Regions from separate parts of the Paenibacillus sp. FW101-FHT12H11 genome, predicted to be linked through region 3. Evidence: riboswitches for the same ligand, from Rfam matches in the RefSeq annotation. Region 3 holds a riboswitch; each other region holds the start of a gene.
What was found. Region 3 has a riboswitch for cyclic di-GMP ahead of AC3WTJ_RS35740 (PilZ domain-containing protein). Riboswitches for the same ligand answer to the same signal wherever they lie in the genome.

Region 1: another riboswitch for cyclic di-GMP. It lies ahead of AC3WTJ_RS10835 (response regulator transcription factor); the one in region 3 lies ahead of AC3WTJ_RS35740 (PilZ domain-containing protein).
Region 2: another riboswitch for cyclic di-GMP. It lies ahead of AC3WTJ_RS21705 (hypothetical protein); the one in region 3 lies ahead of AC3WTJ_RS35740 (PilZ domain-containing protein).

Annotation. Positions count from the first base shown of each region.
Region 1 covers NZ_JBYTCO010000003.1:132,579-135,857, forward strand. Annotated here, with positions in the region: partial or broken gene AC3WTJ_RS10820 (flavin-containing monooxygenase) at 1-207, shown strand, start outside; gene AC3WTJ_RS10825 (hypothetical protein) at 243-425, shown strand; gene AC3WTJ_RS10830 (arsenite methyltransferase) at 454-1,254, shown strand; cyclic di-GMP riboswitch class I at 1,510-1,595, shown strand; gene AC3WTJ_RS10835 (response regulator transcription factor) at 1,680-2,384, shown strand; gene AC3WTJ_RS10840 (hypothetical protein) at 2,829-3,279, shown strand, end outside.
Region 2 covers NZ_JBYTCO010000006.1:422,797-426,075, forward strand. Annotated here, with positions in the region: gene AC3WTJ_RS21695 (carboxymuconolactone decarboxylase family protein) at 1-163, shown strand, start outside; gene AC3WTJ_RS21700 (MDR family MFS transporter) at 352-1,578, shown strand; cyclic di-GMP riboswitch class I at 1,679-1,771, shown strand; gene AC3WTJ_RS21705 (hypothetical protein) at 1,875-2,174, shown strand; gene AC3WTJ_RS21710 (exopolyphosphatase) at 2,307-3,221, shown strand.
Region 3 covers NZ_JBYTCO010000017.1:57,322-60,600, reverse strand. Annotated here, with positions in the region: tRNA gene AC3WTJ_RS35750 (tRNA-Arg) at 274-347, opposite strand; gene tadA (tRNA adenosine(34) deaminase TadA) at 719-1,210, opposite strand; cyclic di-GMP riboswitch class I at 1,465-1,552, shown strand; gene AC3WTJ_RS35740 (PilZ domain-containing protein) at 1,635-2,387, shown strand; gene ychF (redox-regulated ATPase YchF) at 2,466-3,279, shown strand, end outside.

The sequences.
Region 1 (3,279 bases), on a different contig from region 3:
CTACCGGCCGTATCTTCCCTACCTTCAAGCGATTGGCGCGCTGGATTCGGAAGGAAGGCCGTTACATCAAGCAGGCATAAGCGACGTTCCGGGACTTTATTATGTGGGGCTGGAAGGGCAGCGTTCCTTTGCTTCTGCTACCATAAGGGGGGGGGGCCGGACGCGCAGTTTGTTGTTAAAAAGCTTTTGCATCACCTTAAACACTGAATGCTTACATTTTTTGATAAAAGGATGGGACCGACTTGAACCTCAATTGGTTTGCTGCGGAAATGCTTATGAAACAACGCCAAAGGGAAATCGAACGATCTGCTAGAGAAGCGTGGAAATGGTCAGACGCTATGCAAAAGCAATCGGTCCGATTCTTTAACCGACGGCCAATCATTCGTGCAACACCAACGGCTTGCTGCGTTACGAGCTGCTGTTGATGTATAAAAAACTAAGGAGTGAACTTTCATGAATCAAGTAAGTAATGATCAAATTCGTCAAAACGTTCGGAATCGGTATAAAGAAATCGCCTTACAGGACGTAGGGGCGGGGTCCTGTTGTAAGCCAGCGCCAGCCAATGATTGCTGTGGTTCGGCCGCGGATGTTTCCGCTAAAATGGGCTACTCGTCAGAAGAATTAACAGCCGTTCCAGATGGGGCGAATCTGGGCCTCGGCTGTGGCAATCCGCAAGCCATTGCTGCTTTGCAACCGGGAGAAGTCGTGCTGGACCTGGGCAGCGGCGGCGGGTTTGATTGCTTTCTTGCCTCCCGTCAGGTGGGCGCTTCCGGCCGCGTCATTGGTGTAGATATGACACCGGAAATGGTCAGCCGCGCCCGCGAAAATTCCAGTAAAAGCGGATTTACCAATACGGAATTTCGGTTGGGCGAGATAGAGCATCTGCCGGTTCAGGACCACTCGGTTGACGTGATTATTTCAAACTGTGTCATTAATCTGTCCCCATCGAAGCAGCAGGTGTTTGACGAGGCGTTCCGTGTGCTGCGTGACGGCGGCAGACTGGCCATATCGGATGTCGTGGCAACAGCCGATTTTCCGGAAGAAATCAAGCAGGATATCGACCGTATCTATTCAGGGTGTATTTCAGGAGCTTCCTCTATCGGGGAGTTGGAAGCCATGCTTGCGCAAAGCGGGTTTACCCAAATTGAGATCGAACCTAAAGACGAATCCCAGACGTTCATCAAGGATTGGATTCCCGGCGCAAATGTCGAACAATACCTGGTGTCTGCCGCGATACGTGCCATCAAGGCTTGAGCCGTGAAGGGCCGAACTGTTGCAGCTCGAGTTGAGTTGAACATGTTCGGCATAAACAATAAGGCGCTGCCGGTAAGTTGGCAGCGCCTTCGCCTTTGCTTAGCGTATATTTTCGTTAAAATGTTGGCGAGACCCCCGAAAGAAGAAGTGGGTTGCGCTATGTTCGAACATACGTTACTAAGGTTGACACCAAGCAAACTTTTTGGCATCTATTGAAATATGGTAAAATAAATTAATTCAATATGTCGAATAGACTAGGAAAAAAGGCAAACCTGATCGAAAGACAGGGACGCAAAGCCACGGGTCTTCTGCACTAGTGCAATGATCGCCGGGTTACCCTCTCAAACCACACCAAGATGACAAGCAGGCACGCCAGTGAGAGGGCGTGTCTTTTTGTCATTTGAAAATAAAAGAGGTGATCGATTATGAACAAACAAACAAGCTTTTCTGTAGAGATAAAAGATATGATCCGTAGGAACGGGAGTATCAAAGTATTACTGGCGGATGGTGACCTAGCTTGGCAACAGCGACTCGCTATGTTGCTTGAATCCGAGCCAGATATTTATTTATCTAACATCGTTTCGACAAAAGAGGAAGCGATTCGAGCGAGTGTACAATTAGACGTAGACGTAATGATCTTGGAAATGATTTTGAATTCGCCCAAACGAGACGGGCTGGACGCCGCAGCGGAGATTCTCAGAAATAAAGAGTTACCGATTATTGTCCTTTCTTCGATACATGATCCGGAAGTCATGGTCGATGCAGTTGTTGCCGGAGCGGTCAATTATATTACAAAGTCCAACTATATGGACATACCGGTTGCGATCAGAGAAGCTCACCGACGTCAGTCCTCTCTCCATGCGGATGTCGCGACGATAATCCGTAGTGAGATCGAGCTTATAAAGCGAAAAGAATTGCATTGCATGCTCACACCTACGGAAAAAGAAATTTTGCAACTCATAGGCTTGGGCTATCGACAGACAATTATCAGAGAATTACTTGGCATTACTTCGAACACCCTAAAATCGCACGTTCGGCATATCACTCGTAAATTCGACACCCGATCCATTCGAGAAGCTGCTGAGAAGGCGAAACGAAGAGGTCTGTATGATCAGCACTATGCTACGTGAGTTAATGGGACTGAAATTGAAACAAGCTTTGGGAAAATTCGGGGATTTTCGACAAAATTATCATGACAGAGGGTGACAAAAAGATCACCCTCCCCATTCGAACTAATAATAGGTAAAATGAAGGGGTAATCTAAGGGAAAATAGGAATATTATCCCGTACCAAAGGAGGTGGAGAGAAAAAAGATGAATGCTGGAGATTGTTGTCGTGAATCGGAGTCTGAAGTAAATCAAAATGGGACAGGCTCTCGTAAAATGAAGAGGATGGTGCCTTTAACTTACGTAATTATGCGGCTGTCCCCAATATAACAATGAAGGGATGATCGTCATGGATCAATTAGAAACGGAGCGTGAATTATGTTTATTAACATGGATTGATTTGCACTTCATTCAGCAGTTTTGCGGAAGGAGAGTTGTAGTATTTCTTGGAATTGGGGAGGGTGTTTGATGAATCTTACTCAACAGTCCATCCCCTATGAAAAAGTTGAAGCATGGCTTATGTCCTATAGTGATTGGAAAGCAAGGTTGGAATATGCGCAGGCAGAGCTTAAGCATATTCCGGGATTAACGAGGGCTTTGCATGAGTGGGTGAATCATGGCAATGGAAGAAAACAAGAACCATTGTTGCGTACGGTCATTCATCGGATAGAGATCACTGAACATGAAATCCCGTTGCTATTATCGAGAATCGGATTGATCGATTACGCTTTCTCGGCTCTCACCACAGAGGAAATTTTGTTCGTTCGTCTACGATATTTGGATAAACTGGCGCTTTCGGTCATTATAGATCGCATTGCACTTTCCCGCCGCGCGTTCTTTTATCATCGGAAGCGAATTCTGCATAAAGTATATCGAAAAATCAAAGATCGGGCGGTCCTGTTGGAACTGGATTCCTTTG
Region 2 (3,279 bases), on a different contig from region 3:
TGACAACCATACGCGAAAATTCAAGGAGTTAGGCGGGACAGCGGAGGAACTGATGGAAGGACTGCTGGTTGGCGGTGTTGCAAATGCAGGCTACGTCCTGACTCATGGAATTAACGCCCTCAATGCCTTTGATTATCATTCGGGTACAGTAGCCCAGAATTAGAAGTTAACTTCAAATTCTAGGCCTCAAAACATGGTTAAAACTGGGCCCCCGCTCGACTTCGGGGAGTCCTTTTTTTATTCGACAAAAAAATATAATTAAGGACACGAACTACCGTTTTTCGTGTATAATGAGTTCTTGATCTCATTTCTTAACCTTTGGTAAATTAGCAGCGAGAGGAGTTCTGACAGATGAATCGATTACGTAGTTTTCTTGGCTCGTATCATCCGATTGTACATACGTTGATTTTAGGAACGGTCATGGCCAGAGCGGCGTCTTCCATGAGTCTGCCTTTTCTGGCGATTTACTTGGCTAAACATACGTCAATGAGTGCGGTAATGATCGGGGTCGTTATTGGAATGGGAGCTTTGGCAGGAACAGTCGGAGGTTTTATCGGCGGCAATTTATCGGACCGATTTGGCCGACGCATCATCATGCTTGCTGCACTTTTTGGATGGGCGGTTGTGTTTGTAGGTTTTAGTATCGTGAAATTACCGGTACTGTTCATGATGCTGAACATGTTGAACGGCTTGTGCCGATCCTTCTACGAACCGGTTTCGCAAGCCTTGATGGCGGATTTAACCGAACCGGCAAAGCGACTCAGTGTGTTTTCAATGAGATACATGGCCATCAATGTTGGTGTTGCTGTTGGACCTTTATTAGGTGCTTTTTTTGCAACGATGGATGGAGCATTGCCGTTTCTACTCACTGGAATCGTATATTTTATCTATGCGGTTACCCTCTACGTTCTCCTTATCGTTTTTGGCATTAAGCAAATAGAAGGGGAGAAAAAACAACCTGTTACGTTTGTCTCCGCATTGCGGGTCATTCAACGTGATGTCACGTTTCGCTATTATATTCTTGGCGGAATTATAGGGGCTATCGGCTACTCGCAAGTCATGGTGACACTATCGCAATATTTGGAGCAGAATTTCACTGAAGGTGTGAAAATGTTTGCAGTCCTCATGAGTGTCAATGCCATTGTGGTTATTGCGATGCAAATACCGCTTACGCGTATTTCTGATAAATACTCGCCGCTTGTAGCGATTATTTTTGGCAATTTGATGTTTGCTTTAGGCGATATCGGTTTTGCATTCTCGCATTCGTTAGTACCCATGATTATTTCCATGGCGATTTTTACACTAGGCGAAATATTAAATTACCCCGCGGCCAACATGCTGATTGATAAACTGGCGCCGGAGCATATGCGCGGTACTTATTTTGGAGCACAAACGTTAACCAATATAGGTCATTTTATGGGACCATGGGTTGGCGGCTTTCTGCTCGTAGCGTACGGGGGCACTGCACTTTATCTGGTTATCGCTTTTGTAACCCTTGCGGGATCTCTCTTTTACTGGAAGGGCGCCAATAATCTACAAGCACTGCCCAAAAATAGGTCGAAAAAAGAAGTTTTTTGATAGATATTGCAAAAATAGTTCTTGCGAACTATACGATTTCAAAACAACATCCCTTATTCTTGAGAGTGTAGTTATTTCTTGTACAAGAATTCACAACACATCTCGACAATGGCAAAACTGACGAAAGTCAGTGACGCAAAGCTAAAGGGGCTACCTTGTTCATAAACGAACTCGTTGCCAGCCAGCTGCCGAACGATTGGGTATTCAACTTAGATCCCCTCCGATCGGTACACTATGGTGGGGTTTTTCTCTGTCATAACTTTCATAAACTATGGATAAAAGGAGGACCAAGCAGCATGCAGTCTGATTTACATGAAGAGCAAAAAGTAACATCACTTTGCGGCAATCATGTTGCCCGTTTGGTGCCATCCTCGGATGGACCGAAGCTAATGATTAATTTAGAAGAGTACGCACTTAATGAGACGTGTTGGGATGTTGAAATGTTTCAGGGGAGAAGCAACAGCATTTTAATTTTCTACTGGAAAGGCGAAGTTAAGCTTTCTGTGAAAATGCCTCCGATGCCACAAATTGAAGCATTTATGACTAGACTCTACCAAATTTTGACGTCCAAATTAAGAACGGTTCAGCCCATCTAGGCGAACTGTTCTTTTTTTTATCCCAAAAGCTCTAATGACAAAATGATTGTCACAAATCGACAGGTGCTGATATAATGATACACATATTCATACATAGTTCTTAAGTACTAACTTCGTAGGGGGATTTGCGCTATGCGATTAATTACGCGTTCGGATTTTGACGGTTTAGTATGCGCAATGCTTTTCAAAAAGCTAAACATGGTCGATGAAATGAAATTCGTTCATCCCAAAGATATGCAGGATGGTCTGATCGAGGTTACCGAGAACGATATTTTGGCGAATGTGCCTTATGTTCCAGGTTGCGGATTATGGTTTGACCATCATTCCAGTGAACTTGAGCGGATGGGTGAGAAGGTAGCTTTCAAAGGGGAAACCCGTATCGCACCAAGCGCAGCACGCGTCGTTTATGATTATTATGGTGGGCAAGAAACATTTGGTGATATTGACGATATTATGCAAGGCGTAGATAAAGCGGATGCGGCACAATTCAGTAAAGAAGATATTTTGAATCCAACGGGTTGGGATTTATTATCGTTCATCATGGATGCCCGTACGGGTTTAGGACGTTACCGGGACTATCGAATTAGCAATTATCAGCTAATGGAAGAGCTTGTGGATCACTGCGCGGTGATGACGGTCGATCAAATTATGGAGCTTCCTGACGTTAAGGAGCGGGTAGAACGGTATTATGAATTGGATGCCCTATACCGTGAAATGCTTGCAAAACATACGTATACAGAAGGAAATGTGATTATTACGGATCTTCGGGACGTGGAAACCATCTATCCTGGCAACCGTTTCATGGTTTACGCTCTTTATCCGGAGCAAAATGTATCCATTTGGATCGTGGACGGACGTAACAAACAAAATTGTGTATTTGCCTGCGGACACAGCATTGTGAATCGCACCTCCCAAACGGACATCGGGACTTTGATGCTCCAAAATGGCGGAGGCGGTCACCACGCAGCAGGTACGTGTCAGGTAGAATATGCGCAAGCCGAGAATATTTTGAAGAAAATTGTTGAAACGATGAGAGCAGACGGATAAAATAAGAAACGAGCCGCAGGATGGGGAATTCCCGGATTGCGGTTTATTTACGGAGTGG
Region 3 (3,279 bases):
CTTTTTCGTTGTTAATAACCTTCAAAAACCTCTTACTTGTGCTGATGTTGATAATGCTGATTTTTTTCTCAGTGGGCAGGAAGTCTATTAACATGTGGATAGGTAGAAAAAATTGAATTTTTGCAGGAATTTTCGAGAAATATTACAGTTGGCAATCAACAGAGCTTCAAGCCGAGGATGTGCCTGCTACGATACAAGATGGCAGAAAAAAACGATGGCAGAAAAAAAACGCCAGCCAACGGATTATACCGTTAACTGGCGTTTGGTTGTATACGCGCCCGAGATGATTCGAACATCCGGCCTACAGTTTAGGAAACTGTTGCTCTATCCTGCTGAGCTACGGGCGCATGGCAAAGATTATGATAGCACGAAGCCTTATATGGCGCAACCTTTGAGTGGCAAGATTTAACTTGTAGTTGAAATTAGCTAACTGCATCGTGCGATGGGGAGCTACAGGACGTTATTTAAGCCAAAACGTACACTTCCAGGGTACAGACGGAAATGGGCTCTATTTTGCCTAATTAACCAAGAATTTGGCTAGAAATGCTAAAATAGCGGATCACAGTCCCCACTTCCTCGCTAAATTACTTAAGATCCGGCGATTAGGGGATCATAGTTCCCTTTCGCATATCAATGCGAGGCGACCGCTTGCGAAGCTAGACCGCACTCAGCCTAGCGGCCAACGGCAAAGTCCAAAGCCAAAGCCAGAGCTAACGCGCTATTCCTTCCCGCGCAGCTTGCGGAAAAACTGCGTCAACATCGTCGCGCACTCCTCTTGCAGCACGCCGCTGACCACATCGACCCGGTGATTGAACCGGTCCTCCTGCAGCAAGTTCATCAACGTTCCCGCGCAGCCGGCCTTGGGATCGGTTGTGCCGTAGATCACCTGCGGAACGCGCGCTTGAACAATCGCGCCGGCACACATGGGGCAAGGCTCCAGCGTGACGTAAAGCTTGCAGTCAAGCAAGCGCCACGCTTGCAGATGCTCGCTGGCCTGCTTAATAGCAATCATCTCAGCGTGAGCAAGCGGATCCAGCGTCGTTTCACGAAGATTGTAGCCGCGGCCGATAATTTCCCCTTGATAGACAACAACGGCACCAATCGGGACCTCTCGAATGGCTTCGGCTTTACGCGCTTCTTCTATGGCCGCTTTCATCCACGGGATATGTTCATTATATTCATTATATTCATCCACAGGGGGACACCTCACTAAAAATAATCTTATCCACATGTGAACAAAGGATCGAACAAGTATTCGTTGTTAACAACCTGTGGATAACAATGTGTATAACTCGAAAAGTTGTGGATATTTAATTCTTCTAACATTCATACAACAAATACCAGATGTATGCAAGAGATTTAGTTGATAATAGGGAAATCCATCCGTATAATGAGAGATAACGTAGGTCTTTTAGACCATATAGCACGATATTGTACGACAAAGCATGACAAATCATTTGCAAGGTTCGATAATGGCAAACTTACCGAAAGGTAAGGACGCAAAGCCGAGGGTCTACGGTTCCTATGGAACTACGACAGCCTGGTTACCGAAAATCGATGCTTTTTCAGGTTGAGGTAATAGGCTGTCCCCAAAGCAGGGGCAGTCTATTTTTTTATAGGGAACGCGGGGAGGGGTGATCAACAAAGTGGTTAGCAACAGCAAACAAAAATCTGCTAAGTTTTACGGCAGCAAAGAAGGGTACGACGCTGATGTAATGATTGACAGCAAGGCGATGCTGAGCAAGGAAGATTTCGTAGCCACCGGCGTGTTGACCTATGCACTAGGTGACATCATTGAAGTGGAGCTGCCGGAGTACCATGTTTTTGCGCTGGGAGATAAGTGTAAAATGACGGTATATACGAAATCCGGGCTGTTTGTTATGGATACGGTGGTTGTGGCCAAGGAGCAGGGTTCGTTGATTGTTCTGAATCCCCCTGAAAACCGCAGGAAGTTCACGGAAAAGCGGGAGTTCCCTCGCGTAGATGTGAAGAATGAAGGGCTTCTTTTCGCGCTCCAGGATAGAAACAAGAAGCTCAAACATCATTTTGATACACCGATTCGATTCTCTATCAAAAATCTATCTATTAATGGTTTAGGATTTACGATCAGTGAAAATGCTATGCTTGAAAAAGTCATTCAAAAGAACTCTCAACTGGAAGTGGAGTTGATTTTGGGCTTTTTGGTGCCATGTACAATGGAAATTGTTCGGCAAGAAAAAACGAATGACGGCTACTATTACGGTGCTAGTTTTGTCAGCATCCCGGATGAGAAAACGAACGCGCTGCGCGGATTTATTATAAAAAATCAGATTGAAACGTACTTCGTCCAGAAGCGGGAAATTGAAACAAAAAAAGCACTGGAAAAAAAGTCTGCGGCTAATCAGTAGCCTACAGGCTTTTTTTTGCGTTCCAAGTACTATATAATAAGAAGGATGATTTTCGAAAATTAAGGAGTTGTAACTACGATGGCTTTGAAAGCAGGTATCGTCGGTCTACCGAACGTAGGAAAATCGACATTGTTTAATGCAATTACACAGGCGGGGGCAGAATCTGCAAACTATCCGTTCTGTACGATAGATCCGAATGTTGGGGTAGTTGAAGTACCGGACGAGAGATTGCACAAGCTGGTAGAGATGATTGTCCCTAAGAGCATTGTTCCGACAGCCTTCGAATTCGTTGATATTGCGGGTTTGGTGAAGGGCGCGAGCAAAGGCGAAGGGCTTGGAAATAAATTTTTGTCGCACATTCGTGAAGTGGATGCCATTGTGCATGTTGTCCGTTGTTTTGAGGATGATAATATTACGCACGTCTCCGGTAAAGTAGATCCGATTGGCGATATCGAGACGATTAATCTTGAATTGATTTTGGCTGACATTGAGTCGGTTGAGAAAAAAATCGAGCGCTCCCGCAAGAACCTGAAAGGCGGCGACAAGAAAGTTGTTGCTGAGGTTGAGTGTTTGGAACGCATCAAGGAAGCTCTTTACAACGATCTGCCAGCGCGTAGCATCGATTTGAGCGACGATGAGAAGCTGCTTGTTCGCGACCTTCACCTGTTGACCATGAAGCCGGTTCTTTATGCGGCCAATGTGAGCGAAGACGAAGTATCAACAGCGGATGAGAATCCATTTGTTAAAATCGTTCAGGAATACGCGGCGAAAGAAAACAACGAAGTTGTTTCGATCAGCGCGAAGGTGGAATCCGAGATTGCTGAGCTCGAAGATGAAGAAAAAGCAATGTTCCTCGAAGAGTTGGGACTTCAAGAGTCCGGCTTGAATAGAT